4 regions of the Streptomyces sp. NPDC034111 genome follow, and region 1 is predicted to be linked to each of the others. Evidence: riboswitches for the same ligand, from Rfam matches in the RefSeq annotation. Region 1 holds a riboswitch; each other region holds the start of a gene.
The links. A riboswitch is a leader RNA that binds a small molecule or an ion and turns the genes downstream of it on or off. The one in region 1 is predicted to bind cyclic di-AMP.
Positions count from the first base shown of each region.

Region 2: it holds a riboswitch for cyclic di-AMP, as region 1 does, so the genes downstream of both, ACZ55A_RS12570 (transglycosylase family protein) here and ACZ55A_RS31505 (M23 family metallopeptidase) in region 1, are expected to answer to the same signal.
Region 3: it holds a riboswitch for cyclic di-AMP, as region 1 does, so the genes downstream of both, ACZ55A_RS10650 (C40 family peptidase) here and ACZ55A_RS31505 (M23 family metallopeptidase) in region 1, are expected to answer to the same signal.
Region 4: it holds a riboswitch for cyclic di-AMP, as region 1 does, so the genes downstream of both, ACZ55A_RS32115 (M23 family metallopeptidase) here and ACZ55A_RS31505 (M23 family metallopeptidase) in region 1, are expected to answer to the same signal.

Region 1 is NZ_JBVIST010000020.1:112,637-120,131, reverse strand. It holds gene drmB (DrmB family protein) at 1-1,158, shown strand, start outside; gene ACZ55A_RS31520 (very short patch repair endonuclease) at 1,183-1,713, shown strand; gene ACZ55A_RS31515 (hypothetical protein) at 1,738-2,040, shown strand; gene ACZ55A_RS31510 (aldo/keto reductase) at 2,105-3,070, opposite strand; gene ACZ55A_RS31505 (M23 family metallopeptidase) at 3,281-4,423, opposite strand; cyclic di-AMP (ydaO/yuaA leader) riboswitch at 4,435-4,580, opposite strand; gene ACZ55A_RS31500 (DUF2332 family protein) at 4,871-6,148, shown strand; gene ACZ55A_RS31495 (PP2C family protein-serine/threonine phosphatase) at 6,279-7,361, opposite strand.
Region 2 is NZ_JBVIST010000004.1:103,671-111,165, forward strand. It holds gene eno (phosphopyruvate hydratase) at 1-1,267, opposite strand, end outside; gene ACZ55A_RS12570 (transglycosylase family protein) at 1,601-2,260, opposite strand; cyclic di-AMP (ydaO/yuaA leader) riboswitch at 2,268-2,434, opposite strand; gene ACZ55A_RS12575 (LysM peptidoglycan-binding domain-containing protein) at 2,687-3,736, opposite strand; gene ACZ55A_RS12580 (cytochrome P450 family protein) at 4,036-5,424, opposite strand; gene ACZ55A_RS12585 (LysR family transcriptional regulator) at 5,483-6,358, opposite strand; gene ACZ55A_RS12590 (MFS transporter) at 6,500-7,495, shown strand, end outside.
Region 3 is NZ_JBVIST010000003.1:285,346-292,840, forward strand. It holds gene pcrA (DNA helicase PcrA) at 1-1,831, opposite strand, end outside; cyclic di-AMP (ydaO/yuaA leader) riboswitch at 2,283-2,465, shown strand; gene ACZ55A_RS10650 (C40 family peptidase) at 2,473-3,624, shown strand; gene ACZ55A_RS10655 (hypothetical protein) at 3,759-4,112, opposite strand; gene ACZ55A_RS10660 (C40 family peptidase) at 4,437-5,588, shown strand; gene ACZ55A_RS10665 (alpha/beta hydrolase) at 5,639-6,763, opposite strand; gene ACZ55A_RS10670 (LuxR C-terminal-related transcriptional regulator) at 7,035-7,495, opposite strand, start outside.
Region 4 is NZ_JBVIST010000021.1:123,891-131,385, forward strand. It holds gene ACZ55A_RS32105 (M16 family metallopeptidase) at 1-1,232, shown strand, start outside; gene ACZ55A_RS32110 (M16 family metallopeptidase) at 1,271-2,653, shown strand; cyclic di-AMP (ydaO/yuaA leader) riboswitch at 2,863-3,019, shown strand; gene ACZ55A_RS32115 (M23 family metallopeptidase) at 3,032-3,832, shown strand; gene ACZ55A_RS32120 (GntR family transcriptional regulator) at 4,007-4,696, shown strand; gene ACZ55A_RS32125 (HPr family phosphocarrier protein) at 5,010-5,291, opposite strand; gene ACZ55A_RS32130 (bifunctional acetate--CoA ligase family protein/GNAT family N-acetyltransferase) at 5,425-7,495, shown strand, end outside.

The DNA.
Region 1 (7,495 bases):
AGCCTATTGCGGGTGCTACAGCGTGGCTCCTCCGCCGCCTGGTTCCCCACAGTGGCATCTGCGCTCTCCATCCCTCCGTGGCACAACAAGCTGATCCAGCTCGTGGAGCGCAAACAGCGCCACTTGGTCGGCAAGAGCGAGGAGCGGATCCGCGAGTTCGCCGAGGACGAGGGATGGCTGGACGGGGGGCGCTACACCGTCGAGGAGGTGGTCAAGGCCGTGCGGGCGTTGGAGGACGCAGCAACGGAAGGCATCGAGGACGCCGAGGGGACCACAGGCTTCGAGGCAGCCTCCGCCCTCCGCCGTGAGGAGTACCGGCAGCTGTGCACGGTCACGGAGGAGGCACCGGAGAACGAGCACTTCGTCTGCGTCGAGCCGCGCGGCGGAACATCGGTGGGAACGGAGGTGCCCGGTGTCGAGCGCACCATGCTCGTGAAGCGTCTGCGCGAGGTCCGGGCTCTGCAGAGTTTCACCCGCATCGAACCACTCATGCCCACGGAGGCCGATCGGCAGCGGGCGGTCGCACCCGCCTTGAGCGAGGACATCGACTGGCTGCCCGCGATCGAGGTCATGGGCGAGGGCGTCTTCCTCACCCTCGACCACGAGAAGCTGGCCGCCTGGGAAGCTCTCGACGGCACCGATACCCCCGCCGCACGTACAGACGTCCTGCGCCGCAACCACGAGCGCCGGCTGCGTGAACGAGCCGAGGGTGGGGCGGCTCCGACCCGGTCGCCCGTGACGGCTCGCTTCGTCCTCCTCCACACCCTCGCCCACGCCTTGATCAATGAGTGGAGCCTGGATTGCGGCTACCCCGCCTCCGCCCTCCGTGAGCGTCTCTACGTCAACGACGAGATGGCAGGTGTCCTCCTCTACACAGCCACCAGCGATTCGGCGGGCAGTCTCGGCGGCATCGTCGCCCAGGGCGATCCGAGCCGCCTGGCGGAGTCCTTGCAGTCGGCACTCAACCGGATCTCGTGGTGCTCGGCGGACCCGCTGTGCATGGAATCCGAATCCTCCGGCGCGCACGGTCTCAACCTTGCCGCTTGTCACGCGTGCATACTCCTCCCGGAAACAAGTTGCGAGATGAACAACACGTTCCTCGACCGAGCCCTCCTCGTGGGTACCCCCAACGAGAAAGTGATCGGCTTCTTCTCCTGATCGCTGATGGGCCATCCTGGGCTCATGACACGCCCACCTGTCTTCCCGTCCTCGGCCGGCGTCTCCTCGCGCATGAGTCGACAGGGCAGACGGGACACCGAGCCGGAGCTGGCTGTTCGACGGCTGCTGTACGCCGACGGCCTGCGCTACCGCCTGCAACACCGCGTGCCGGGGATGGCTCGGCGTACGATCGACATCGCCTTCCCCGGCCCACGGATCGCCGTGTTCGTCGACGGCTGTTTCTGGCACGGATGCCCTCAGCACGCCACCAGCCCCAGAGCCAATGCGCAGTGGTGGCGCGCGAAACTCGACGGCAACGTCGCCCGCGATGCCGAAACCAACGCCCACCTCGAATCGGCGGGCTGGACGGTCCTGCGTTTCTGGGAGCACGAGGCCCCGGAGAATGTGGCCGAGCAAGTGGCCCGAGCGGTACGAACGGCCCGGCAACGGCCCACCGTCACTCTCGGTCCGCGTCACCGTGACCTGGCACGGAGATCAGGAGCGGCGGCCGAGAAGCCCAAGCCCGCAAGTAGGGTCGAAAAGACCGAACGATAAGTGCGGCAGGAGGAGGTTCCCGTGATGGCCGGCGTACCGACAAGTGTGGTGGCGGCGAGTGGGCTGCTCGGCGGTTACGGCGTAGCTCGCTGGACCAAGAAGAGGCCGTTGGGTGGGGTGGCGCTTGCGGCGGCGGGGGCCGTGGCGGCCAAGGGGTGGCAGGAGAAGGCAGGGGCGAAGACGGCGGCGGCCTTGAGCGGGGCGTATGTGGCGGCGTTTGTGGGGTCGCACCCGTTGGCGAAGAAGATCGGGGCCTGGCCTTCGGTGTTCGCGGTGGCGGGTGGGGTGGCGCTGGCGTCGTGGGCCCTGGCCGACCGGAAGGCGTAGCGGGTCGGGCGGTGAGTTGCGGAGGGCGGTCGCGGAGTGGTGTGCGCGACCGCCCTCTGCTGTGTCAGGCCGACGCCTCGGTCAGGAGGTTGAGTTCGGGCTCCGTGAGGGTCAGCTCGGTGAGGGCCAGGAGGGCCGGGAGCTGGTCCAGTGTGCGGGCGCTGGCGATGGGGGCGGCGACGGTGGGCTGCGCGGCCAGCCAGGCGAGGGCGACGGTGGCGGGCTCGGCCTCGTGGGCGGTGGCGACCGTGTCGAGCGCCTGGAGGACGCGGCGTCCGCGGTCGGTGGCCAGGTGCTTGGCGGCCTTCTCCGAGCGGGCGCTGTCGACCGTGCTGTCCGGGCGGTACTTGCCGGTCAGGAAGCCGGAGGCGAGTGCGTAGTACGGGACCGCGGCGACGCCGTGGCGGGCGGCGACATCGGCGAGTTCGCCCTCGTAGGTGTCGCGGGAGACCAGGTTGTAGTGCGGCTGGAGGGCGACGTAGCGGGCCAGGCCCTCGCGGTCGGAGAAGGCCAGGGACTCCTCCAGGCGCCGCGCGGAGATGTTGGAGGCGGCGATCTCGCGGACCTTGCCGGCCTTGACGAGGTCGTCGAGGGCGGTCAGAAACTCCGCGATCTCGACCGATTCGTCGTCGTAGTGGGTGTAGTAGAGGTCGATGTAGTCCGTGCGGAGGCGGGTGAGGGAGGCGTCGACCGCGGACTTGATGGTGGCGGCGCGCAGGCCCTTGTGGTCGGGGTGGGCGCCGACCTTGGTGGCGATGACGACGTCGGAGCGATTGCCGCGGGCGGCCAGCCAGTTGCCGATGAGGGTCTCGGATTCGCCGCCCTCGTTGCCCGGCACCCAGGCCGAGTAGACGTCGGCGGTGTCGATGAAGTTGCCGCCGCCCGCCACGTACGCATCGAGCACGGCGAAGGACTCGGCTTCGTCGGCCGTCCAGCCGAAGACGTTGCCCCCGAGGCAGAGCGGCGAGACGGAGAGCGAGCCGAGGGGCCGGCGGTGACGAGGGGGGTGGGAGGAGTGTGTCGCGGTCATGCGTAGGTGCAGCGTTGGGGGGAGGGGAGTTATTCCCGGTGGTTCCGGAGGTGTCCGGTGCATCGGTAGGGATTCCCCGGGCCTCCAGGGCCGCCAAGGCCTCCGGGCCCTCCAGCGCCTCCGGCGGGATTCCCGTTGTTCCCAAGGGCGTTCATGCCCCTGGGAACAACCCGGCTCCCCCGACGACCGCCGCCGTCGTCCTCGGACGCCTCAGACGTTGACGCCGTGCTCGCGCAGCCACGGCATCGGGTCGATCGGGTCGCCGGCGTCCGGGCGGACCTCCAGGTGGAGGTGCGGGCCGGTGACGTTGCCGGTGGCGCCGACGCGGCCGATGACGTCGCCGGTGTTGACCTTGCCGGAGGTCTTCACCATCGAGGACAGATGGCAGAACCAGAGTTCGGTGCCGTCGTCGAGGGTGAGGACGATGCGGTAGCCGTACGAACCGGCCCAGCCGGCCTGGGTGATGGTGCCGGAGTGCACCGCCTTGACGGGCGTGCCGGTCGGTGCGGCGAAGTCCTGTCCGGTGTGGTCGGCGGCCCAGCGGTCGCCGGCCTGGCCGAAGCTGGCGGTGAGCGTGTAGGAGGACACCGGGGTGATGAAGCTCTTCGCCAGTTGGGCGAGGCGTTCGGCCTCCGCCTTCCGGCGGGCCTCCTCCTCGGCCTTCCGCTTGGCCTCCAGCTCCGCCGCCTTCTTGGCGGCCGCGGCCTGCTCGGCGGTCTTCTGGGCTTCGGACGCGTCCGTGGCGGCCCGCTTGAGGGCGGCGCTCTCCGCGGCCTCGCGGGCCTCCTCCTCGGCGGCGCCCTGCTGGGCGTCGGCCTGCTGGAGGATGCGGCTGCGCAGCGCCTCGCCGGCGTTCGTACCCGTACCGGAGCCGCCCGTCTGGACGGCCTGGGTGAGCGGTCCGGACCCGCCGGCGCCCGAGGCCTCGACGGCGGAGTCCGCGCCCGCCTGCGCGTCGGAACCGCCGTCGGATATGAGATCGCCGACGCCGGGCAGCGAGGAGGCGTCCGGCAGGTTCTCGGAGAGGTCGTGGGCCATCCCGCCGATGTCCGGCATCGAGATGGGGACCGGCGGGCGATCCTCGGCGGTGGCCATACCGCCCGCGCCGACCGCCGCGATGACGCCGACGCCCAGCACCGTGCCGCCGCGGGCGAAGCCGCCGCCGCGCTGCCTGGCCACCCGGTGCTTACCGCGTACGGGCCGGACGGAGTCCTCGGTGGGGTTCCACTCCTCCCACGGGCCGTCGCTGTCGATGTCCGCACCACCGCCCGCGTAACCGTGGCCCTGGAAGGCTCCTCGGTCGTCGAGTTCGTACGCGGACGGAGCCTCGGGGGCAGGCCTGTTGGACGCCACGGGGGCGCACTCCTTTCCTTCCTTCTCGCCTACCGGGTTAGCTGACGGGTTCGGAGCAGGAAGGTCTCCTACGGGCACCCTCTGGCGGAGGCGTCCGATTCACCCCAAGGTGGTGGTTCCCCGGTTCCCTTGGTGCAGTTCGAGGTGCTGGAGGTGCGTGAAAAGCGCGTACGGGATTCGGCGTCGGCGCGCGGTGCCGCCACTTGCGACGGCTGGGACGACCGCGCTGCGTTATCGGACAGTAATAGAGGTCGTGGCCATTTTCCAAGCCTTCCCGGGAATCCTTATGCGCCGCGCACAACAAGGGTGTGGAATTTTTCCGCCACCATGACCACAAAACGGGCGAGTTGACCGCTCAACGCTAAACGATCTCGGCTTGATTGTGCGTCAGTTGTTATGCGGAGGGGTGCCCGCCGATTACGGAACGTGAGAGCGTAACGTCGGATCATGGCCGTCAACGTCGAGCGCACCGGAAATGTCGAGAGCCTCGCGAACGCCGGGCACCGCACCGCACGCGGCGTCCCTCGCAGCAGTGCACAGGAGGTGGCACTGCGGTACCGCGAGTTCTCGTGGCAGGAAGCCCGCGGACGGTCCGACGCCCATGAGGAGTTGAGCGCACGGATCGGTCACGACCCGGAACTCTGCGACCTGTTGTCCGGGTCCCTGCCGGCCGGCAACAAGCAGCAGCCGAACCTCCTGCTCGCCGCCGTCCGCCATCTCGACGGCCCGCACGCGGAACAGGGCCCGCGCGGCGAGGCGGCGTACGGCCGCTGGCGCGAGTGGACGATCCGGCACTGGGACGAGGTGCGCACGGTGATCATGCAGCGCGCCACCCAGACCAATGAACCGGCCCGCTGCGCCACCCTGCTGCCGCTGCTCGCCCGGCTGCCGCAGCCCTTGGCACTGCTGGAGGTCGGCACGTCGGCCGGACTGTGCCTGCATCCGGACCGCTATCGGTACCGGTACGAGTACGCGGACGGGGAGGCGGGGGCGGGCGCGAACGCGAACGCGGACGGATACGGGTACGACGGCGCGAACCGGTACGGGTACGGGGACGGATACGGGCACGAGGGCGGCGGGGCGGCGGGCGTTCGTCGGGCCGTCGAGGTCGGGGCGCCGGGAAGTCCGGTGGTGTTCGGGTGCCGTACGGACTGGGCGGCCGAGGAGCTGCCCGGCCGGCTGCCGGAGGTCGTCTGGCGGGCCGGGATCGATCTCCAGCCGCTCGACCCGGTTGCCGAACCGGACGATCTGCGCTGGCTCCAGGCGCTCGTCTGGCCCGGTGAGGAGGGGCGTGCGGGGCGGCTGACCGCGGCCGTCGAAGCCGTACGCACGGCGCCGCGGCCGCGGATCGTCCGCGGCGATCTGATCGAGGAGCTGCCCGCGCTCGCCGCCGAGGCACCGGCCGGGGCGACGTTGGTCATCTTCCACAGCGCGGTGCTGAACTACCTTCCGCCGGCCCGCCGCGAGGAGTTCGCCCGGCTCGTACGGTCGCTGCTCGACGGGCGGGCCGGCGGCGGGCACTGGATCTCCAACGAGCACCACTCCGTCCTGCCGTGGCTCAGCACGCCGGAACACCACCACACCCCGCCGGAGAACCGCCCCCCGGCCCCGGAGGACGGACTGCTGCTGACCCTCGCCCTGGACGGCCGGCCCGTCGCGCTCACCGGCCCGCACGGGCAGAGCCTGTACCGGCTCCCGGAGGCGGCCGGGGCCCCGGGGAGCTGACGGAGGCCGACGGAAGCCGCGTCCAGCACACAACCGCGGGCAGGGTCCAGCACACACACCGGGCAGCGTCCAGCGCACACCCCGGGCAGCTGACGGGTGCCGCCCGGCCCCTGGCGGTTCGGCGCGGGCTCTACGCCCCCATGGGCCGCTGCACCGCCAGTAGGACCATGTCGTCCACCGTCGCGCCGCACGTATGCCGGCCGACGTCCTTGGTGAGCGTGTCCAGGAGGGTGGCCGGACCGGGGAAGCGGCGGCCGCGCAGCCGGCGCGACGGGTCGTAGCAGCGGCCGCGGACGTCGCGGGCGCCGGTCACGCCGTCGGTGAAGAAGAGCAGCAGCGAGCCGGCCGGGAGGAAGGTCTCGTCCGACCGGTCGGGCTGGCTCACCACCTCGCCCATCCCCAGGGGCAGCGCCGGTGCCGTAGGGGCCAGCTCGCGCAGTCCACCGTCCGGGGCGAGCATCAGGGGCGCCGGGTGCCCGCGGTTGAGCAGGCGCAGGACGGACGGCGTCCCGGCGGGGATCTCGGCGAGTACGGCCGTGGTGAACCCCTCGGACCGTTCCGGCCCCGGGCGCCGTCCCCCCTCCCGCTCCAGCGCCCGCTCCAGCCGCCCCGCCACCGCCTCCAGGGTGGCCTCCTGCTCCGCCGCCTCCCTGAAGGCGCCGAGGACGACCACCGCGGACGCCAGCGCGTCCAGGCCCTTGCCGCGCACATCGGCGACCATCAGCCGCAGGCCGTGCGGGGTGTCCTGCACGGCATAGAGGTCGCCGCCGCTCCGGGCGTCCGCCTGCGCGGCCACATAGCGTGCGGCGACGGCGAGCCCGGCGATCCGCGCGGGCGGCCGGGGCAGCAGGGCGCGCTGGGCGGCCGCCGAGACGTCCCGTACGGACGCCGGGCGGGTCTCGCCGGGCCGTACGACCCGGTTGACGCCGAGCGCGAGCAGCGCGACGACGAAGACCGTGGCGATCTCCGTCAGCGACTGGTGGGGGTCGAGCGCGGCGCCGCGGCGGCCGACGCCCCAGATCTCGGCGGCCATGGCGGCCAGCGCGGTGAACGTCGTGGTGGAGAGCGAGCGGAGGGGCGCGGCGACCAGCGGGGCGGCGGAGAAGAAGGGGGCGGCGGTGTAGCCGGGCGGCGTACCGGCGTCCAGGACGAGCCCGCCGACGATCAGGAGGACGGGCAGCCGGCCGGCCAGCCGCCGCACCCGCGCGACCATCGGGCCACGACGCGCCCGCCGCTCCCCGTCTCCCGTAGGGGACCCGTCGTCCCTGGGGGACCCGTCACCAGTCGGGGATCCATCGCCCGTAGGGGGCCCGTCGCCCTGCACCATCCGTACCGGCCTCTTCCCGC
Region 2 (7,495 bases), on a different contig from region 1:
GCGGGAAGGCGGAGCGGCCCGCGTACACCGCGGCGTCGTCGAGGATCTCCTCGATGCGCAGCAGCTGGTTGTACTTGGCGACGCGCTCGGAGCGGGCCGGGGCGCCGGTCTTGATCTGGCCGCAGTTGGTGGCGACGGCGAGGTCGGCGATGGTGACGTCCTCGGTCTCACCGGAGCGGTGCGACATCATGCACTTGAAGCCGTTGCGCTGGGCCAGCTCGACGGCGTCCAGGGTCTCGGTCAGCGAGCCGATCTGGTTGACCTTCACCAGCAGCGCGTTGGCGGAGCCCTCCTCGATGCCGCGGGCGAGGCGCTCGGGGTTGGTGACGAACAGGTCGTCGCCGACCAGCTGGACCTTGCTGCCGAGCTTGTCGGTGATGACCTTCCAGCCGGCCCAGTCGTCCTCGAACAGCGGGTCCTCGATGGAGACCAGCGGGTAGGCCGCCACCAGCTCCCCGTAGTACTCCGTCATCTCGGCGGCGGAGCGCTCCTTGCCCTCGAAGAGGTACTTGCCGTCCTTGTAGAACTCGGAGGCGGCGACGTCCAGGGCGAGGGCGATGTCCTGGCCGGGGGCGTAACCGGCCTGCTTGATGGCCTCCAGGATGAGGTCCAGGGCCTCGCGGTTGGAGCCCAGGTTGGGGGCGAAGCCGCCCTCGTCACCGAGGCCGGTGGACAGCCCGCGCTCCTTCAGGACCTTCTTGAGGGTGTGGTAGACCTCGGCGCCCCAGCGCAGCGCCTCGGAGAAGGACTCCGCGCCGATCGGGGCGATCATGAACTCCTGGATGTCCACGTTGGAGTCGGCGTGCGAGCCGCCGTTCAGGATGTTCATCATCGGGACGGGCAGGACATGCGCGTTCGGGCCACCGAGGTAGCGGAACAGCGGGAGGTCGCTGGCCTCGGAGGCGGCGTGCGCGACGGCGAGGGAGACGCCCAGGATGGCGTTGGCGCCGAGCGAGCCCTTGTTGTCGGTGGCGTCCAGGTCGAACATCGCCTGGTCGATCAGCCGCTGCTCGGTCGCGTCGTAGCCGACGAGCTCCGGGCCGATCTGCTCGATGACGGCCAGGACGGCCTTTTCGACGCCCTTGCCGAGGTAGCGGTTCGGGTCGCCGTCGCGGAGCTCGATGGCCTCGAAGGCGCCGGTCGAGGCGCCGGACGGCACGGCGGCACGGCCGGTGCTGCCGTCGTCGAGGCCGACCTCGACCTCGACCGTGGGATTACCTCGCGAGTCGAGAATTTCGCGGGCTACGACGACGTCGATGGACGGCACGTTGTCTCCTTCATGGGTGTCTGGAGTTCTCCGGCACGAGCCTAACGGCCCCGGGTGCATCCACTGCCCCTCGGCCCGCTCTGTGGGACGGAAGGGCCCGAAAATCTTCCCAAAGGCATAGTTCGCCGGAGATTTAGCTGCATTGTTCGCGTAACGGGAAAAATCGCTGGACGTGGCAGGTCACAGCCCCGGCCACGCGCTGGCGCACGGAGAAACCCCGCCGCGGCGCGCTGAGGGAACGGCGCGCCGGGCGGGGCTGTCTCAGGAGGAAGGTGACCCGCACCGGGCCTGGACCCGCCGCCCGGGTCCGGTCGGCTCCGGTGCGGGGACGGCTCAGACGTTGAGCTTCTGGCCCGGGAAGATCAGGTTCGGGTTGCCGCCGATGACCGACTTGTTGGCCTCGTACAGCGACTTCCAGTTGGTGCCGTGCGCCTTGGCGATCTTGGCGAGGGTGTCGCCCGCCTTCACGGTGTAGTTGCCGTGGCCGTTGGACTTCTTCGGGGCCGGCTGGGCCTTCTCGGTCTTGGCGGCCGGGGTGGTCTTCTTCACCGCGTCGTCGCTCTTCTGCGGCGCGGACTTGGTCTGCGCGGAGGAGCCGGTGTCGACGTCGGCGGCGGGACCACCGGAGGTGAGGCCGCCGGCGCCCGCGCAGGTCCAGGCACCCGGGCCCTGGATGGCGAGCAGCTTCTCGGCGGCGGCGATCTGCTGGGCCTTGGTGGCCAGGTCCGCACGCGGCGCGTACTGGGTACCGCCGGCGGCGGCCCAGCTGGAGTTGGAGAACTGGAGGCCACCGTAGTAGCCGTTACCGGTGTTGATCGACCAGTTGCCGCCGGACTCGCACTGGGCGACCTTGTCCCAGGTCGCGACGGAGGCGGCGGAGGCGGAGGTGGCGCCCATCAGCGGGACGGCCACGGCGGCACCGGCGACACCGGCGAGGGTGGCGACGCGGGCGGCCTTGGAGGGACGACGGTGCTTGCCTTTGTTGATCAGCATGGTTCGTTCGTTTCCTCACCGACGCCTGCGAGGTGAGCTGTCGGGTTCGGGCTGTGAGTGCCCGGCCGGTGCGCGTGGCGCACCTGCTTCACCCCAAGCCGGCTGACCCGCTTTCACGGTCCTGACCGGCACTTACCTTGGTTCCCCCGCTCCTGCCTACGGCGCTTGCGCGTCAACTGCCTGCGATCACCGGCAGGATTCGGCGTGTGATCACAGGGGCCCGCTTTGGCGAGCGGTCATGACCGTAAGCAGTAACCCTGTTGATGTTCAAACCCCACCATCTGAACCAAGTTGACCGCTTTTGATCACGAGTTGGTCACATATCCGCAGGTGGGGCCCGGTCCGACGAGTCCGGACGGACCGGGGTTCACCAGGCGCAAAGAGACCCTTGTCTCACTTTCGCCAAATCGGGGCGAAGGCTGCGAACTACCCTGCGGTGTGCCCGAGATCGAGCTGCTGACCTGGGTGGATCAGATCCGCGTCGGACCCGATGACGCCCTCGTTGCGCTCGTAGAGCGCGTTCCACCCGCCGGGCAGACTATGGGCCGCGGCGATGGCTGACAGGCTGTCACCCTTGCGCACGGTGTAGTCGCCGTCGTCCGCCGGGTCCGTACGGTGCGCGTCACCGCCGCGCGAGGCGTGCCGGCCCGAGGTGCGGTCACCGCCGTCCCGCTCGCTGTCGTCCACATTGCCGCGGTGCCGGCCCTTGGCGGGCGTCTCGTGCGGGGTGCCGGCGGTGTCCGTACGGCTGCCGTCGTCGGACGGGTCGGCGGACTCGGCGGGGTCGCCGGACTCGGAGGGCTCGGCAGACTCGGACGGGTCGGCGGAGTCGGAGGGGTCCTCGGAGGGGGAGGCGCCGTCGCTGCCGTCCTCGCCGTCGCTGCCGGTCCCCTCGCCGTTGCCCTTGCCCTCGTCGTCCGGCGTCGCGGAGTCGGACGGTTCCTGGGTGCGGTCGTGGCCGCGGTGGGAGGCGTCGTCGGAGTCGGCGGAGTCCGAGGGGTCGGAGTCCGAGGGCGAGGGTGTCGCGTCGGACGGCTCGTCGGACCGGCTGTCGCCGGACCCGTCGTGCGCCCCGGACCCGTCGGACCAGTCGGAGGAGCCCTCCTCGTCGCCCGGGTCGGGCAGCGGCATGCTGGTGTTGCCCGGGTCGACCTCCGGCGCCTGACCGTCCTGGGTCAGGCCCGCGTTCACCGCACAGCTGGGCCAGGCGTCCGGGCCGCGGTCGTCCAGGATCGATTCGGCCACCGCGATCTGCTGGGCGCGGCTGGCGAGGTCGGGGCGCGAGGCGTAGGCGGCGCCGCCGTTCTCGTCCCACATCTCCTGGGTCAGCTGGAGCCCGCCGTAGAAGCCGTTGCCCGAGGCCGCACTCCAGACCCCACCGCTCTCACACTGGGCGACCTTGTCCCAGGTCGCGGTGTCGGCGGCGTGTGCACCACCGGCGGAGAGCAGGGGCAGAGCTAGGCCTGCGCCGGTCACTCCCGCCGTGACAAAGATGGCCGGTGCCTGACGGGGGCGACGGTGTCGGCCGGTCCCGGAACGCATGCGGATGCCTTTCGCGCGGCGGTTGAGTTGTCCGACGATCCGTTCGAATCATTCGAACGGGCCGACAGGTCACCCGTCGACCGATGCGGGCACGGCGCGCACCCTTAGCCCGGTCCACCCCATCACCGCTTCGACCGATCGAGTGAATCCCATCGAATCCTGACGATCGTCGGTCGAAAGGTAGCCGGGGTCACGGGTAGTCACAAGCCGGTGTAGCGCAGATCACGTAATGGTCACGCAGGTGACGCTGCGTCACTTCGGCCTCCGTCGCTGGTCAGAGCCCGCTCGGGAGTGAACTCCACCGGCAACGACCGCAGTCCGCGCATGATGAGCCCGCCGCGCCAGCGCAAATCGTCAGGATCTATGGCGAGACGGATGTCCGGAAGGCGTGTCAGCAGCGTCGCGAGCGCGGTCTGCCCCTCCAGCCGGGCGAGCGGGGCACCCAGGCAGTAGTGGATGCCGTGCCCGTATCCCAGGTGCTTGTTGTCACGCCGGGTCAGGTCGAGCACATCCGGTTCGTCGAAGCGTGCCGGGTCGCGGTCCGCGGCGGCCAGCACCACCAGTACGGGATCGCCCTCGGCGATCCGCTGCCCGCCGAGCGTCAGCTCCTGGGTCGCGAACCGCCAGGTCGCCAGCTCCACGGGACCGTCGTACCGCAGCAGCTCCTCGATACCGGTGGCCAGCAGTCCGGTGTCGCCCGCCGCCAGCGACTTCTCCAGCAGCTCGCGCTGCGCGGGGTGGCGCAGCAGGGCGTACGTGCCGTTGCCGATGAGGTTGACGGTGGTCTCGAAGCCGGCGAAGAGCAGGATGAACGCCATCGCCGCGGCCTCGTTCTCGGTCAGGTGCTCACCGTGGTCGGACGCCCGGATCAGAGCGGAGATCAGGTCCTCGTCCGGCTCCGGACTCGCCCCCAGGGACGCCCGCTTGCGGTGGATCAGGTCGGCGAGATAGCCCCGCATCTTCTTCACGGAGCGGGCGACCCCGCCGCGCGGGCCTCCCCCGTGCCGGATCATCATGCCGGCCCAGTCGCGGAAGTCGTCCTGGTCCTCGCGCGGGACGCCCAGCAGGTCGCAGATCGCGTAGATCGGCAGCGGAAAGGCGAAGTCATGGATCAGATCGGCCTCCCCGCGCCCGGCGAAGTCGTCGATGAGCCGGTCGGTCAGCTCCTGCACACGAGGGGCGAAGGCCCCGACCCGGCGCGGGGTGAACGCCTTGGAGACCAGCCGCCGCAGCCGGGTGTGGTCGGGCGGGTCGATGTTGAGCAGATGCGTCATCAGGTTGGCGCTGCGCTCGCCCGGGATGCCGACCTTGCCCTTGCCGTGCGCGCCGCCGCTGTGGTGCACCGGATTCTTCGACAGCCTGGCGTCGGCGAGCGCCTGCCGCGCCTCCGTGTAGCGGGTCACCAGCCAGGCCTCGACGCCGCTGGGTAGCGCGGTCCGGTGCACCGGCGCATGGTCGCGCAGCCAGGCGTATGCGGGGTACGGATCGGCGGCGAACTCCCAGGTGAACAGCTCGGGGGGAGTCTCGGGGGCCGCCGCGGTGGTGGCGGCCCCGGTGGCGGGGCAGCCGGCCGGGCCGGTGGCAGGGGTGGCGTCGGGGGCGGCGTCGGGCTTGTCGTGCACCTTCCGACCGTAACCGGCCCATGAGCACCTCTGTGCACGTACGGCACTCCCCCCGCTGCTACCCCGCCTCCACCCCCAGCCCCGCCAGGAACGCCAGTGCCGCCGGCGACGGGCCGAGGCCGCTCCACACCACCCGCTCGGTACGCTCCGGCGCCGGCCGCGCCCGCACGATGTGCAGCCCTGACAGCTCCGAGGCGATCGCCTCCGGCACCATCCCGATGCCCAGCCCCGCCCGCACCAGCTTCGCCAGGAACTCGACGGTGGTCACCTCGAACGCCACCTCAGAGGTCAGCCCCGCCGCCCGGAACGCCTCGTCACGCTGCCGCCGGGCCGCCGAACCCGCCGTGAAGTCGACAAAGGTCTCCCGCGCCAGCCGCGCCAGCGTGGTCCACTCCCGGCCGGCCAGCGGATGCCCCGGCGGCACCACCGCCACCAGCTCACCGCGCGCCAGTTCCTTCTCCCGTACGCCGACCGTGCGCGCACCGGGCACCAGTCCGACGAAGGCGACATCCAGCGTCCCCGCCCGCACCTGCGCGATGAGCGCATCGCTCATCTCCATCTGGAGGCTGATCCGCACCTGCGGACAGCGTCTGCGGAAATCCCCCAGCTCACGGGCGAGATCGACGGCCGCAACGGTCGAGATCGCCCCCACCGCCAGCCGGCCGCGCACCTCACCGGTCGCCGCCGCCACCTCCGCACGGGCCCGTTCGGCCGCCTGGAGCGCCTGCCGCGCGACCGGTACGAACGCCTCGCCGGCGGCGGTCAGCCGGACGCTGCGGCTGGTCCGGTCGAAGAGCCGCGCACCCAGCTCCTTCTCCAGCCGGGCGATCTGATGGCTGAGCGCGGACTGCACCACATGACAGCGTTCGGCGGCCCTGGTGAATCCGCCGGTCTCGGCCACCGCCACCACGTAGCGCATCTGCTGGAGCTCCATGCCCCGATCCTAGACAGCATCGATCTCGATTCACGATGGATGCGATGACAATGATGTGTTGGACTCATCGATGCGGCCGGCCCCAGTCTGGGTGGTGCCCGGGCCACGGTGGCCGCGGGCCGCAGACGGGGAGGACATGCCATGGAACCCGACCACCGAACGGAGCCGCGGCGACTGGGCCGCGGCACGCTCCTGCTGATGTCGGTCGCCACCGGGCTCTCCGTCGCCGGCAACTACTTCGCCCAGCCCCTCCTGGACATCATCGGCCGCGAACTTCACCTCACCGCCGCCACCGCCGCGCTGGTGGTGACCGTCGCCCAGGCCGGCTACGGCCTCGGCCTGCTGCTGCTCGTACCGCTCGGCGACCTGCTGGAGCGCCGCCGGCTGGCCGTCACGCTGTGCGCGGCGACGGCCGTGTTCCTGACCGTCACGGCGAGCGCGCCGAACGCCGCGCTGCTGCTGACCGGCACCGCCCTCACCGGCCTCGCCTCGGTCGCCGCGCAGGTCGTCATGCCGTACGCGGCGACCCTCGCGGCCCCCGCCGAGCGCGGCCGGACCATCGGCACCGTCATGACCGGCCTGCTGCTGGGCATCCTGCTGGCCCGTACGGCCGCCGGACTCCTCGCCGAGCTGGGCGGCTGGCGCACCGTCTACTGGGTCAATGCCGCACTGATGCTGCTGATGGCGCTGCTCCTGCGGCTCCGGCTGCCCGCCCTGCGCACCACGGCCGGACTGCGCTACCCGGCGCTGCTGCGCTCCACGCTGGCGCTGTTCGCCCAGGAGCCGGTGCTGCGATGGCGGGCGATGCTGGGCGCGCTGACCTTCGCGGGCTTCTCCGTCCTGTGGACCGCCATGGCGTTCTTGATGTCCGGCCCGGCGTACGGCTGGCAGGAGTCCGCCATCGGGCTGCTCGGCCTGGTCGGTGCCGCCGGTTCGCTCTCCGCCTCGGCGGCCGGACGACTGGCGGACCGCGGTCTGGCGCACCGTGTCACCGGCGCCGCGGCGTTCCTGCTGCTGGGGTCGTGGGGCCTGCTGGCGGCCGGCGGCGCGGGCGGCGCCTGGTCACTGGCGGCGCTGCTCGCCGGGGTGATCGTGCTGGACCTGGCCGCCCAGGCGGTCCATGTCAGCAACCAGAAC
Region 3 (7,495 bases), on a different contig from region 1:
CGACCTGCTCCAGGAAGTCGGAGAGGGTGCCCGGGCTCTCTTCGCCGCGGTCCTGCTCGAACTCGAGGGCCACCGCGGCGAGTTCCTGAAGGTTCTCGATGCGGGTCTCGTCCTGCGGGTCGGTGGAGGCCTGGAGTTCGGCGAGGTAGCCCGTACGCTCCAGGACGGCTTCCAGGATGGTGGCCGGTCCGGCGCCCGATTCGACGATCGTCCGCAGCTCTTCCATCAGGACGTTGAAGCGCTTGACGGCGTTGGCGGAGCGGGCGGCCATCCCGTACGCCTCGTCGACCCGGCGGAGCGCCTGCGGGAAGGTGATCTTCTCGCGGGCCGAGAGGGCGTCGATCATCGCCTCGGCGCGTTCGCCGATGCCGCGCTTGGGGACGTTGAGGATGCGGCGCAGCGGGACGCTGTCCTCGGGATTGGCGAGCACCCGCAGGTACGCGAGGACGTCCCGGACCTCCTTGCGCTCGTAGAAGCGCACACCGCCGACGACCTTGTAGGGCAGCCCGACCCGGATGAAGATCTCTTCGAAGACGCGGGACTGGGCGTTGGTCCGGTAGAAGACGGCGACGTCGCCGGCCTTGGCGTCGCGGGCGTCGGTCAGCCGGTCGATCTCGTCGGCGACGAACTGTGCCTCGTCGTGCTCGGTGTCGGCGACATAGCCGGTGATCTTGGGGCCGGCGCCGGCGTCGGTCCAGAGGTTCTTGGGGCGGCGGTTCTCGTTGCGCTCGATGACCGCGTTGGCGGCGGAGAGGATCGTCTGCGACGAGCGGTAGTTCTGCTCCAGCAGGATCGTGGTCGCGTCCGGGTAGTCCTCCTCGAACTGGAGGATGTTGCGGATGGTGGCGCCGCGGAAGGCGTAGATCGACTGGTCGGCGTCACCGACGACGCACAGTTCGGCGGCGGGGATCTCGGGGGTGCCGGTGCCGACGAGTTCGCGTACGAGGGTGTACTGGGCGTGGTTGGTGTCCTGGTACTCGTCGACGAGGACGTGGCGGAAGCGGCGGCGGTAGTGCTCGGCGACGTCGGGGAAGGCCTGGAGGAGGTTGACCGTCGTCATGATGATGTCGTCGAAGTCCAGGGCGTTGGCCTCGCGCAGCCGCGCCTGGTACATCGCGTACGCCTCGGCGAGGGTCTTCTCGAATCCGTCGGCCGCCGTGCCTGCGAAGGTCTCCTCGTCGATGAGCTCGTTCTTGAGGTTGGAGATCTTCGCGCTGAAGGACTTGGGCGGGAAGCGCTTGGGGTCGAGGTCGAGGTCGCGGCAGACCAGGGCCATCAGGCGCTTGGAGTCGGCGGCGTCGTAGATCGAGAAGGAGGAGGTGAAGCCCAGCTTCTTGGACTCGCGGCGCAGGATGCGGACGCAGGCGCTGTGGAAGGTGGAGACCCACATGGCGTTGGCGCGGGGGCCGACCAGCTCCTCGACGCGCTCCTTCATCTCCCCGGCGGCCTTGTTCGTGAACGTGATCGCGAGGATCTGGCCGGGGTGGACATGGCGCTCGGCGAGCAGATGCGCGATGCGGTGGGTGAGCACCCGGGTCTTGCCGGAGCCGGCGCCGGCGACGATCAGCAGCGGGCTGCCGGTGTGCACCACGGCCGCCTTCTGTTCGTCGTTGAGTCCCTCGAGCAGCGCCGCGGCGTCGACGGCCGGGCGGGCGGCGCCGTCGCGGTAGTACGCCTCCCTGGGCACGGGCACGTCGAAGCGCCCGCCGAAGAGGTCGGCGGGGATCTCCTCCGGGGCCGGCTCGTGCTCGTCCTCGGGGGGCGGCGGGTGCTCCTCCTCGCCCTTGTGGCCGAGGTCCGCCAGGAAGCTGTCGTCAAAGAGGCTGCTCATCGCCCACCGAGTCTAGGCCGCCGCACTGACAGCGTGCGGCGGAGTGGGGGATTGCCCGCCGGTTTACGGGACGTGCCCGGTGTTACGGGGGGCGGCGGCAGGTCAGGGGCCTGGCGTCGTCCTGTCGCTGCGGCCGTACGCCGGGACGGTACGGGCCGGGGCGGACCGGGTCGGGACGGGACGGGGCAGACCGGCTCGGGACGATGCGGGCCGGGTCGCGACGGCGGGCCGGGGCGGTACGGCGGGCCGGGTCGGATCGGGTCGGGTCCGGCAGCGGCGGCAGCAGCAGCACGTATCCCGAAACCGACATCTGCCGCAACAACCCCCGCATCGCGTTCAGGTCACGAAAAGGTTTCGGGCATATCGAACATCAGCCTTCACAGGAGCCACACGAGTTGGCTAACGTCCTCGCTCAGGCAGCCCGCCTCCCCGTGGACGACAGCGTCCGCACGGGCCGCCCGCGCCGAGTCCGGCCCTGCCACGAGGCATCCGGAGCCGGGGACCCACCAGCACCACCGGGGTGAATCGGTCCTGCGCCCGTCCAGGCGGACGCGCGGACCGTAGGGCAAGCCTTCCGTCAGCGACACCGCCCGAACCCGACAGCTAACCCGGTAGGCGGTCCACGGAAGGAGTTGCCGGCCTTGGCGTCCCATCGCAAGCCGCGCACCAGTGTTCTGACCTCGCCCGGAGGCCGGCGTACGGCGGCCGGGATCACCACCGCCGCCCTCGCCTCGGTCACCCTGCTCTCGCAGTCCGCCGACGCGGCCCCCAGGGCGCCCCGGCCCACCATCGAAGAGGTCAAGCAGAAGGTCGACGGGCTCTACCGCCAGGCCGAGGTGTCCACCCAGAAGTACAACGCCGCCAAGGAGCGGGCGGACCACCAGCGCGAGACCGTCAACGGCCTGCTCGATGCCGCGGCCAAGCGTGCGCAGCGGATGAACGACTCCCGGCGGGAGCTGGGCACCTTCGCGTCGGCGCAGTACCGCACCGGCGGGATGAACCCGACGGCGCAGCTGATGCTCGCCAAGGACCCGCAGCAGTTCTTCGACCGCAGTCACCTCATGGAGCGGCTGACCAGCCGGCAGAAGCAGGCGGTCACCGACTACCAGGAGCAGGCGGCCGCGGCGGCGCGCCAGCGGGCCGAGGCGACCCGCAGTCTGGAGCAGTTGCAGAGGTCGCAGAGCTCCCTCAAGGCGTCCAAGCAGTCCGTGCAGCAGAAGCTGGCCGAGGCCCGGCAGTTGCTGTCGCGGCTGACCGCGCAGGAGAAGGCGCGGCTGGCGGAGCTGGAGCGTCAGAAGGAGGCCGAGGCCAAGCGCCGGGCCGAGGAGGAGGCGCGCCGGCAGCAGGAGCGGGAGCGCCAGCGGCAGCAGGACGGCGACGGTACGAGCGGCGGTCAGACGGGGGGCGGCACCAGCGACGGCGGCTCCACCGGGGGCTCGCAGTCCACCCAGGCCGAAAAGGCCCTTGCGTTCGCCCGCGCCCAGATCGGCAAGCCGTATGTCTGGGGCGCGACCGGCCCGAGTTCCTATGACTGCTCGGGGCTGACGCAGGCGGCGTGGAAGGCGGCCGGGGTGGATCTGCCGCGGACGACCTGGGATCAGGTCAAGGTCGGCGAGCGGGTGGCGACCAAGGATCTGCAACCCGGTGACCTGGTCTTCTTCTACGACGACATCAGCCATGTCGGGATGTACATAGGCGACGGCAAGATGATCCACGCTCCGAAGCCGGGCGCCAATGTCCGGGAGGAGTCGATCTACTACATGCCGATCTACGGGAGCGTCCGCCCGGCTTGAGCCGCGGCCCGCGCCCCACTTCAGGCCACCCCCCACGGGTCACCCCCCACACGCCACCGCGCGGCCGTCGTTCCCGGATCCGGGGACGATGACCGCGCGGTGTGCGTGGGCGCTCCGCCGGAGCGGCGGGCCGCTCAGGTCCAGAGCACCGCGAGGAAGATGTTGGCGACCGTGAGCGCGCCGACCGCGGCGAAGAGCGGCTTGTCCACCGTCTCCTCGTCCCGCTTGACGTAGACCAGCGCGAGGATCACCACCAGTACGGCCATCTTGATGCCGATCTTGATGTTGTTGACCGGGTGGTCCTGGGCCTGGTTGAGGCCGACCAGCACGATGCCGGTGACGAGCATCGTCAGTGCTCCGTGCAGCATGGCCGGCACGAAGCGGGCGGTGCCCGCGCTCATCGCCTTCATCTGGGTCAGGAAGCCGCCCAGCAGGGCCGCGATGCCGATGATGTGCAGCCCGACGAAGATATTGGTTACTACGTCCATAGTGCTGGATCGTAGCCGCCGTATAGCACGGCCTCCCGGGCAGGGCGTCCGCAATCGCCGCTTCGGTCAGGGCAGACCGGTCCCGGCGTGCAGGCGGCGCCGCCGTGGTCACGCGCGTACCGGCTGGCGGTCGAATGCGAACAATGCCGGGCAATCGGGCTCATTCGCGAGACGTCCGGGCTTAGCGTCCTCCTCCAGGTGGCCGACTCCCCGCCATCGCCGGACGTGTACCGGTGCTCCGTCGGCCACCCCGCCGAGAGGTCCGGCGGCGGTCCGCTGCCTCGTGGCGGACCGCCGCCGGATCCACGGCCCGAAGGGAAGGAAGTGACGGCCACCGTGGCCTCGCACCGCAAGCCCAGGCAGCATCCGCTCGCCTCGCTGACCGGCGGCTCGCGCACCGCGCGCACCGCCCGTACGGCCGCCACCCTCGCCCTCGCGGGTGCCGCCACCGCCACCACCTTCGACGGCACCGGCCAGGCAGCACCACCGCCCACACCCGCCCAGGTCAAGGGCCGGGTCGACGCGTTGTACCAGGAGGCAGAGGTGGCCACACAGAACTACAACGGCGCCCGGCAGGCCGCCGGCGCCGCACGCGAGGAGCTGAGCAGACTCCAGGACGAGGCCGCCCGCCGGACCCGGCAGCTGAACGGCGCCCGCGCCGAACTGGGCGCCGTGGCCGCCTCCCAGTACCGCTCGGGAGGTGTGGACCCGACCGTGCGGCTGCTGTTGTCCGCGGATCCGCAGCGCTATCTGGACGGCGCCGCGGTCCTGGAGCGTACGGGCAGTCACCAGGCGACCGCGGTGGCCGGTTACGCCCGTCGGCTGGGCAGCGTACGGCAGGTCCGGCAGCGGGCCGAGGACACCGTGCAGCGGCTGGCGTCCACCGAGGCCACGATGAAGAGGCACCGGGTCACCGTCGTCCGCAAACTGGACGCCGCCGAGCAGTTGCTGAGCCGGCTGACCGCGGAGCAGCGGCAGCGGATGGTGGGCGCGGACGGCTCGCGGGAGGCGACCGGCGCCGGCCGGGCGGACCGGGGGACCGGGCGTGGCGACGGTCTTCTCGGGGGTGTGCCCACCGGTTCGGGGGGCTCCGCGGCGGCCGCGTCGTCCTCCGCGCAGGCCCCCAACGCCCGTGCCGCACGCGCGGTTTCCTTCGCCTACGCCGCGCTCGGCAAGCCGTACGTCTGGGGCGCGACGGGGCCGTCCGCCTACGACTGCTCGGGGCTGACCCAGGCCGCCTGGAAGTCCGGCGGGGTCGCCCTGCCCCGCACCACCTACACCCAGATCAACTCCGGCCCCCGTGTCGGGCGGTCCGAACTCGCCCCCGGTGACCTGGTGTTCTTCTACTCCGGCATCAGCCATGTGGGCCTGTACGTCGGGGACGGCAAGATGATCCACGCCCCGCATCCGGGCGCTCCGGTACGGATCGCGCCCATCGACCAGATGCCGTTCGCGGGTGCCACCCGGCCTGCGTAGGGGGTGGGCGGGGGCGGTTGTGGGGCGGCGCTGTCGGGTCGCCCCACGGGCTACGCCCGCAGCTGGCCGCCCAGCCAGCGGAAGGTCTGCGGCACCTGGTGGCGCCAGACCTCCGTGGTGTGGCCGCCCGCGTTCGCCGGGATCTGCTGCACGGTCACCGTCGTCGGAAGCTTGGCGAACTGGCGCAGGCCGATGCCTGCCTGGTAGCCGTCGCGCGCGGCGCCCGAGACGTACAGCGCCGTACGGGGCGGCTTTCCGGCGGCGTTGGCGGCCTTCAGGATGTGCAGCGGGTTGGACTGGGTGCGGAGCTTGGGGTCCTTGCCGGCGAGCGAGTCCGGCTCCAGCGCGGGGTCGTTGTAGCCGGACATGGCCACCGCGGCGCGGTAGCGGTCCGGGTGGGCGAGGGCGAGCTTGGCGGCGCAGTGCGCACCGGCGGAGTAGCCGGCCAGCGCCCAGGAGTCGGGCTTGTCGCCGGCCCGGAAGTTGTCGGTGATCATTTTGCGTACGTCGACGGTCAGCCAGCTGTCGGCGTTGACCTTGCCGGGGATGTTGACGCAGCCGGTGTCGGCGCCGGTGAGGAGGTTGGTGCGCGGCGCCACCAGGATGAACGGTTTGACCGCACCGCTCTGCATCAGCGGCCGGAGCTGCTCGCCCACGTGCAGCGATCCGAACCAGGCCTTGGACGAGCCGGGGTAGCCGGGCAGCAGCTCGACCACCGGGAACTTCTTGTTGCGGTAGGCGGGGTCGTTGTACTGCGGGGGCAGCCAGACGTACACCTCGCCCCGCACGCCCGAGATGCGGCCCTCGAGGTCGGTCATCTGCACGCCCGGGCCGACCCGTGGGTCGTCCGCCGGGCGGAACTGCTGGAGCTGCTTGGGCTCGTTCTTGATCTGCTGGCCGCCCATACCGTCGGGGCCGAGGTCCTTGGCCACCGCGACATGGCTGTCGGTGCCGAGCAGATCGCCCCAGGTGTCGTAGAGGTTGTTGGCGTTGTTGACCAGGACGAAGACCAGGGTGATGGCGGTGACCTGCGCGAACAGCAGCATCAGCAGACGGGCGAGGCCGCGCACCAGGCGCGGCCCGGCTATCCGGCTCCACAGGGCCAGCGGCAGTACGACGGCGACGATCAGCAGCGCGACCGAGGTGAGGAAGAAGGGCGTGCCCGTCAGGCTCATCGGGATCTCGCTTCCAGGACAACTACGCGAAGGATGTGGGGATGGTTCGGGCCCCGCCTTCGGCAGTGAGCCTCTCCGCGCCCTTAGATGGTGATCCGCGTGGTCCTGGTTGCCCGTCTTTTGTGCTTCTTTGCGCCGCCGCCCGCGGCGGCTCCCCGCTTTCCCCCGGCCTGTCGTGGGGCGCTGCCGCGGAGCGGTCCTTACCGCCGGCCCCGCAAGGACCCGCAGGTCAGGCCGTCACGGGCCGGCGGGGCAGCGGTCGGGGCGGTGGTCAGACCAGTCGCCGGGCGGCCGCCCAGCGGGTCAGCTCATGGCGGTTGGACAGCTGGAGCTTGCGCAGCACCGCGGAGACATGGGACTCGACCGTCTTCACGGAGATGAACAGCTGCTTGGCGATCTCCTTGTAGGCGTATCCGCGGGCGATCAGCCGGAGGACCTCGCGCTCGCGCTGGGTGAGGCGGTCCAGGTCCTCGTCGACCGGTGGGGCGTCGGTCGAGGCGAAGGCGTCCAGGACGAAACCGGCCAGCCGCGGGGAGAACACCGCATCGCCGTCGGCGACCCGGAAGACGGCGTTGACCAGGTCCTTTCCGGTGATGGTCTTGGTGACGTAGCCGCGGGCGCCGCCGCGGATGACGCCGATGACGTCCTCGGCCGCGTCGGAGACGGAGAGCGCGAGGAAGCGCACCGGCCGCTCGGCGTCGGCCGCCATCGTGGCGCAGCGGCGCAGTACCT
Region 4 (7,495 bases), on a different contig from region 1:
TCTGCCTGTGGTACGACGTCGGCTCCCGCCACGAGGTCAAGGGCCGTACCGGCCTGGCTCACCTCTTCGAGCACCTGATGTTCCAGGGCTCCGCCCAGGTGACGGGCAACGGCCACTTCGAGCTGGTCCAGGGCGCCGGCGGTTCGCTCAACGGCACCACGAGCTTCGAGCGCACCAACTACTTCGAGACCATGCCCGCCCATGAGCTGGAGCTCGCGCTCTGGCTGGAGGCGGACCGGATGGGCTCGCTGCTGACCGCGCTCGACGACGAGTCGCTGGAGAACCAGCGCGACGTCGTCAAGAACGAGCGCCGCCAGCGCTACGACAACGTCCCCTACGGCACGGCCTTCGAGAAGCTGACGGCCATGGCCTACCCGGAGGGCCACCCGTACCACCACACGCCCATCGGGTCGATGGCCGACCTGGACGCCGCCTCCCTGGAGGACGCCCGGGCCTTCTTCCGTACGTACTACGCGCCCAACAACGCCGTCCTGTCGGTCGTCGGCGACATCGACCCCGCACAGACGCTGGCCTGGATCGAGAAGTACTTCGGTTCGATCCCCTCGCACGACGGCAAGCAGCCGCCCCGCGACGGCACGCTGCCCGAGGTCATCGGCGGCGAACTGCGCGAGGTCGTCGAGGAGGATGTGCCCTCCCGCGCCCTGATGGCGGCCTACCGCCTGCCGCACGACGGCACCCGTGAGGCGGACGCCGCGGACCTGGCGCTGACCGTCCTGGGCGGCGGTGAGTCCTCCCGGCTGTACAACCGGCTGGTGCGCCGCGACCGCAGCGCGGTGACCGCCGGCTTCGGCCTGCTGCGGCTGGCCGGCGCGCCCTCACTGGGCTGGCTGGACGTGAAGACCTCCGGCGGGGTGGCGGTCCCCGACATCGAGCGCGCGGTCGACGAGGAGCTGGCCCGCTTCGCCGCCGAGGGCCCGACCCCGGAGGAGATGGAGCGCGCACAGGCCCAGCTGGAGCGCGAGTGGCTGGACCGGCTGGCCACGGTCAGCGGCCGCGCCGACGAACTGTGCCGTTTCGCCGTCCTGTTCGGTGACCCGCAGCTCGCCCTGACCGCCGTGCAGCGCGTCCTGGACATCACCCCCGAGGAGGTGCAGGCGGTCGCCCAGGCCCGGCTGCGCCCCGACAACCGCGCGGTGCTGGTCTACGAGCCCACGGAAACCGCTGAGCCCACCGACGCCGCCGACACCGAGGAAGGGGAGGCGGACCAGTGAGCGACGCCACGACCCGCGCAGACTCCGCGATGAGCACCATGGACTTCCACCCCCAGCCCCGGGGGGGCGCGCCCAAGCCGTGGGCCTTCCCGGCCCCGGAGCGCAGCCAACTGCCCAACGGGCTCACGCTGCTGACCAGTCACCGCCCCGGCCAGCAGGTCGTCGCCGTCGAGATCAACCTCGTCGCCCCGCTGGACGCCGAGCCCGAGGGCCTGGACGGCGTCGCCACGATCATGGCGCGCGCCCTGTCCGAGGGCACCGACAAGCACGACGCCGAGGGGTTCGCCGCCGAGCTGGAGCGCTGCGGCGCCACCCTGGACGCGCACGCCGACCACCCCGGCGTACGGGTCTCCCTGGAGGTCCCGGCCTCCCGGCTGACCCGGGCGCTCGGCCTGCTCGCCGACGCGCTGCGCGCCCCCGCCTTCCCGGACAGCGAGGTCGAGCGGCTGGTGCGCAACCGCCTCGACGAGATCCCGCACGAGCTCGCCAACCCGGCCCGGCGCGCCGCCATGGCGCTGTCCAAGGAGCTGTTTCCGGCCACGTCCCGGATGTCGCGTCCCCGGCAGGGCACCGAGGAGACCGTCGCCCGTATCGACGCCGCGGCCGTCCGGGCCTTCTACGCCGCCCATGTCCGGCCCGCCACGGCCACCGCGGTCATCGTCGGTGACTTCACCGGCGTCGACCTGGACGCGGCGCTCGCCGGCACCCTCGGCGCCTGGAGCGGCTCCACGGCCGAGCCGCTGAAGGCCGCGCCGATCACCGCCGACGACACCGGCCGGGTGGTGATCGTGGACCGCCCCGGCGCCGTCCAGACGCAGCTGCTCATCGGCCGCATCGGCGCCGACCGGCACGACCGGGTCTGGCCGGGCCAGGTCCTCGGCACGTACTGCCTGGGCGGCACCCTCACCTCCCGTCTGGACCGCGTGCTGCGGGAGGAGAAGGGCTACACCTACGGGGTGCGCGCCTTCGGTCAGGTATTGCGCTCCACCGCCCCCTCGTCCCCCGAGGGGGCCACGGGCGCCGCGCTGCTGGCCATCAGCGGCTCGGTCGACACCGCCTCCACGGTCCCCGCCCTGGACGACCTCTGGAAGGTGCTGCGGACCCTCGCGGCAGAGGGGCTGACGGACGACGAGCGGGATGTCGCCGTACAGAACCTCGTCGGGGTCGCGCCGCTCAAGTACGAGACCGCGGCGGCCGTCGCCGGCACGCTCGCCGACCAGGTGGAGCAGCAGCTACCGGACGACTTCCAGGCGCAGTTGTACGCCCGGCTCGCGGAGACCGGCACGGTCGAGGCGACCGCGGCGGTGGTCAACGCCTTCCCGGTGGACCGGCTGGTGACGGTCCTGGTCGGGGACGCCGCGCAGATCGCCGAGCCCGTCAGGTCGCTGGGCATCGGCGAGGTGACGGTCGTCAGCGGCTAGCACCTTCACTTGACGGCAAGTCAGTTACGCATGCGGATCCCGTGGCGCCCGCCCGCCACGGGATCCGCCGTATGTCCGTTTTATGGCGGCTGGTTGCGGCGGTTCTTGTGGCATCCCGCACAAAAAACCGGTTCTGTTTGCCGATTGAAAGTTGCCCCGTTTAGCGTCGGTCCGGCTGTTCGTCACAAGTCCGCCACAACAGTGGCACCGGACAGTCATCGCCGAGTCCCCGTACGGCGCGAGCCAGGGGAGCCGGGGACCCACACGTCCCTTGGGGTGAATCGGACTCCTCTCCGGAGGAGCCCGTAGGAGACCTTCCTGCTCCGAACCCGTCAGCTAACCCGGTAGGCGAGAAGGAAGGAAAGGACCAGCCAGTACATGGCGTTCATCCGTGCCACCGGGAAGCACCGCGGTGCGAGCCGCTCCGCTCGCTCCACCCGCAAGATCGCCGGCATAGCCGGCCTGGCGGCCTCCGGCGTGGTCGCCTCCGTGGCCTCGCCGGCGCTGGCCGCCACGGACCAGGCGCCCGTACACGACACCGGTCTCCAGCGGGCCGTGGTCCTCGGCGACGAGGCCGCCGACCGCCTCGAGGCCCAGGCCGACGCACAGCAGGCCGCCGCCGAGGCCGCCGCCGCGAAGGCGAAGGCCGAGGCCCTTGCCAAGAAGCAGGCCGACGAGGCCAAGCGGCGCGCCGAGGCCGCCCGGAAGAAGGCCAAGGCCGAGCGCGAGGCCAAGGAGCGCGCGGCCCGCGAGGCCGAGCGCAAGCGCCTCAACGCCTTCGTCGCCCCGATCGCCGGCTCCTACGTCTCCACCGGCTACAAGGCCTCCAGCAGCCTGTGGTCCTCCGGCAGCCACACCGGCATCGACTTCCACGCCGCCTCCGGCACCTCGGTCCACGCCGTGGGCGCGGGCACCGTCGTCGAGGCCGGCTGGGGCGGCGCGTACGGCAACAACGTCGTGATCAAGATGCACGACGGTACGTACACCCAGTACGGCCACCTGTCGTCCATCGGCGTCTCGGTCGGCCAGACCGTCACACCGGGCGAGCAGATCGGCCTCTCCGGCGCCACCGGCAACGTCACAGGCCCGCATCTGCACTTCGAGGCCCGCACCACGCCGGACTACGGCTCGGACATCGACCCGACCGCCTATCTGCGCTCGCACGGCGTCAACGTCTGACGGACCGCACGCCGCACCCGCCGCACCGGATCGCCCGATGACGGACCCGTGCGCTGGCCAAAATATATCCATGAATAACAGGAGTCCGTCGGAAAAGCCGTCCCGGTCGAATAGAGTCACGGAAATGCCGCCAACCGGCGGCGTTTCCAGGGGATTACGGCGGAGGCACGGACGATGCGAGGCCATATTTCCGCGCATGCAGTGTGCACGGCGATTCGCGAGGACATTGTCTCCGGTGCACTGGCGCCGGGGAGCCGGCTGATCGAGGAGATCCTGGCGGCGCGTTACGGCGTCTCCAGAGTCCCGGTCCGCGAAGCGCTGCGCACCCTGCAGTCGGAGGGCTTTGTCACCACCCGCCACCACGCGGGCGCGTGCGTCGCCGAGCCCACCGAGCAGGAGGCCGCCGACCTCCTCGACATCCGCGCCCTGCTGGAGCCGCTGGGCGCGGCCCGCGCCGCCGCCCGCCGCAGCCCGGCCCATCTGAAGGTGCTGCGCGGACTGGTGCGGCTCGGGCGCGAGCGGGCCCGCCACGGCAACCCCGCGGACCTGCGCCAACTGGACGGCTGGTTCCACGAGACGCTCGCCCAGGCGGCCGGCAGTCCCAGCCTGACCGCGCTGCTGACCCAGCTGCGGCGCAAGATCGAGTGGATGTATGCCGTGGAGCCCCCGGCCCGGTCCGGCGAGTCGTGGGACGAACACGGCGCGGTGCTGGACGCGGTGGCCCGGGGGGACGCGGAACGGGCCCGTGCCCTGATGGCGGCCCACATCGAGCGCTCCCTCCCGGTGTACCGGCTGCGGCGCCCCGCCGAGCCCGAGGTGAGCGATCCGAAACGGTCCGTCAACACGGCGCGCGCCCGCTCTTAACAATCGCCCCGTATACAAAGGGGTGCGGGGCGCGGAATGCATTTGCCCAGTGGTGGGCCGATGTCTCGTATCGCGTCGGATTTCCGGCCTGCGCTGCCGCGCCTCATCGCGCGCCTATTCGCGCGTCTATTTACGGTGCCTATTTGTGTGCCCATTTTCCGCTACCACGCCTGAGCGCCGGACGGTGCGCGCCTTTTCTTTCCCGGTGTGCGGAAATCGCCCAACAGCGCAGAACGGCCCCGACGCGGCGACCGTCTCCCGGTCACCGCGGCGGGGCCGCCGCATGCTGCAAGAGGTCCTTGCGGACCAGGGCTCAGACGGTCTCGGGGAGCTCCTCAAGACCCTCGGCGACGAGCTTCGCCAGGCGGTCGAGCGCGGCCTCGGCGCCCTCGGCGTCGGAGGCCAGCACGATTTCCTCGCCACCCTGGGCGCCCAGGCCCAGGACCGCGAGCATGGAGGCCGCGTTGACAGGGGTGCCATCAGCCTTGGCGATCGTCATCGGGACGCCGGAGGCGGTGGCCGCACGGACGAAGATCGACGCGGGGCGGGCGTGCAGGCCCTCGGCCCAACCGACATTGACGCGGCGCTCTGCCATGGTGTTGCCCTTCAAAGTCGTGACAGTTGTCTAGACCAGTCTCTCACGCTGCCGGGAGTGCTCAAGAAGCCTCCGACTGACCCCGAGCGTACGCGTACGGGCCGTTGTCAGTGCCCGGTCGTACGCTGTCCGCATGCAGAAGCCGCCGGACCACGCGTACCCGACCCACTGGGAAGCCGACGTGGTGCTGCGCGACGGCGGCACGGCGCGGATCCGCCCCATCACCCCCGACGACGCGGAGCGGCTGGTCTCCTTCTACGAACAGGTCTCGGACGAGTCGAAGTACTACCGCTTCTTCGCGCCCTACCCCCGCCTGTCCGACCGCGACGTGCACCGCTTCACCCACCACGACTACGTCGACCGGGTCGGGCTCGCCGCCACGGTGGGCGGCGAGTTCATCGCCACGGTCCGCTACGACCGGATCAACGACCAGGGGCTCCCTGCCAAGAACCCCGAGGACGACCAGGCAGAGGTCGCCTTCCTCGTCCAGGACGCCCACCAGGGCCGCGGAGTCGCCTCCGCGCTCCTGGAGCACATCGCGGCCGTCGCCCGTGAGCGCGGCATCCGGCGGTTCGCCGCCGAGGTGCTGCCCGCCAACTCCAAGATGATCAAGGTCTTCACGGACGCCGGCTACACCCACAAGCGCACCTTCGAAGACGGCGTGGTCCGGCTGGAGTTCGACCTCGAACCCACCGAGCAGTCCATGGCCGTGATGCGCGGCCGCGAGCAGCGCGCCGAGGCCCGCTCCGTCCAGCGCCTGCTCGCCCCCGGCTCGGTCGCCGTCATCGGAACCGGCCGCGCCCCCGGAGGCATCGGCCGTACCGCCCTGCGCAACGTCCTCGACTCCGGCTTCACGGGGCGGGTGCACGCCGTCAACCACGCCTTCCCCGACGACCTGCGGCGGCTCGAACCCGAAGGGGTACCCGCCGTCCGCGCCCTGCGGGAGATCCCCGAGCCGGTCGACCTCGCGGTGATCGCCGTTCCCGCGGCGAGCGTCCCCGACGTGGTCCGCGACTGCGGCGAACACGGCGTCCAGGGCCTGCTCATCCTGTCCTCCGGATATGCCGAGGCGGGCCCCGAGGGCCGGGAACGGCAGCGTGAGCTGCTGCGCCAGGCCCGCTCGTACGGCATGCGGCTCATCGGGCCGAACGCCTTCGGGCTGATCAACACCGCGCGCGACGTCCGGCTCAACGCCTCCCTCGCCCCCCGGATGCCCGGCGCCGGCCATATCGGCCTGTTCACCCAGTCCGGCGCCATCGGCATCGCCCTGCTCAGCGGGCTGCATGCGCGCGGCCCCGGCGACGGCGGCATCGCCGGTATCTCCTCCTTCGTCTCGGCCGGCAACCGCGCCGATGTCTCCGGCAACGACCTGCTCCAGTACTGGTACGACGACCGGGACACCGATGTCGTGATCCTCTATCTGGAGTCCATCGGCAATCCGCGCAAGTTCGCCCGGCTCGCCCGCCGTACCGCCGCGGTCAAGCCGGTCGTGGTCGCACGGGGCGCCCGGCACAACGGCACCGCCCCGCCCGGCCATGCCGTGCCCACGGTCCGGGTCCCCGACAGCACGGTCGCCGCCCTGATGCGCCAGGCCGGGGTGATCCGGGTCGACACGGTCACCGAACTGATCGACGCCGGGCTGCTGCTGGCCTCCCAGCCGCTGCCGACCGGTCCGCGCATCGCCATCCTCGGCAACTCCGAATCGCTGGCGCTGCTCGCCTACGACGCCTGTCTCACCGAGCGGCTGCGTCCGCTGCGCCCCCGTGTGCTGGCCTCGGCGGCGACGCCGGAGGACTTCCGCGCCGCGCTCGCCGAGACGCTGGCCGCTGACGGCTGCGATGCCGTGATCGTCACGGCCATTCCCTGGGTGGGGGAGCAGGACGGCGTCTCCCCGGGCGGCACCGAGGGCACCGCGCTGGCGGCCGCCCTGCGCAACGCGGCCGCGGCCCATCCACACAAGCCGGTCACCGTCGTCCACCTGGCGATGGACGACCTCGCCGAGACGCTCGCCGCACCGGCCCCCGCCGAGCACGATGCCCAGCACGACCCCGAGCACCGGGACGGCGCTCCCTCGGCCCCCGCCCCCCAGGACGCCCCCTCGGCCCCACCGAATCCGTCCACCCCATCGAACCCGTCCACCCCACCGATCCCTCCCTTCCCGCCGAACCCCCCGCACCGGACGGCCCCCGCGCGCCCCCCGATCC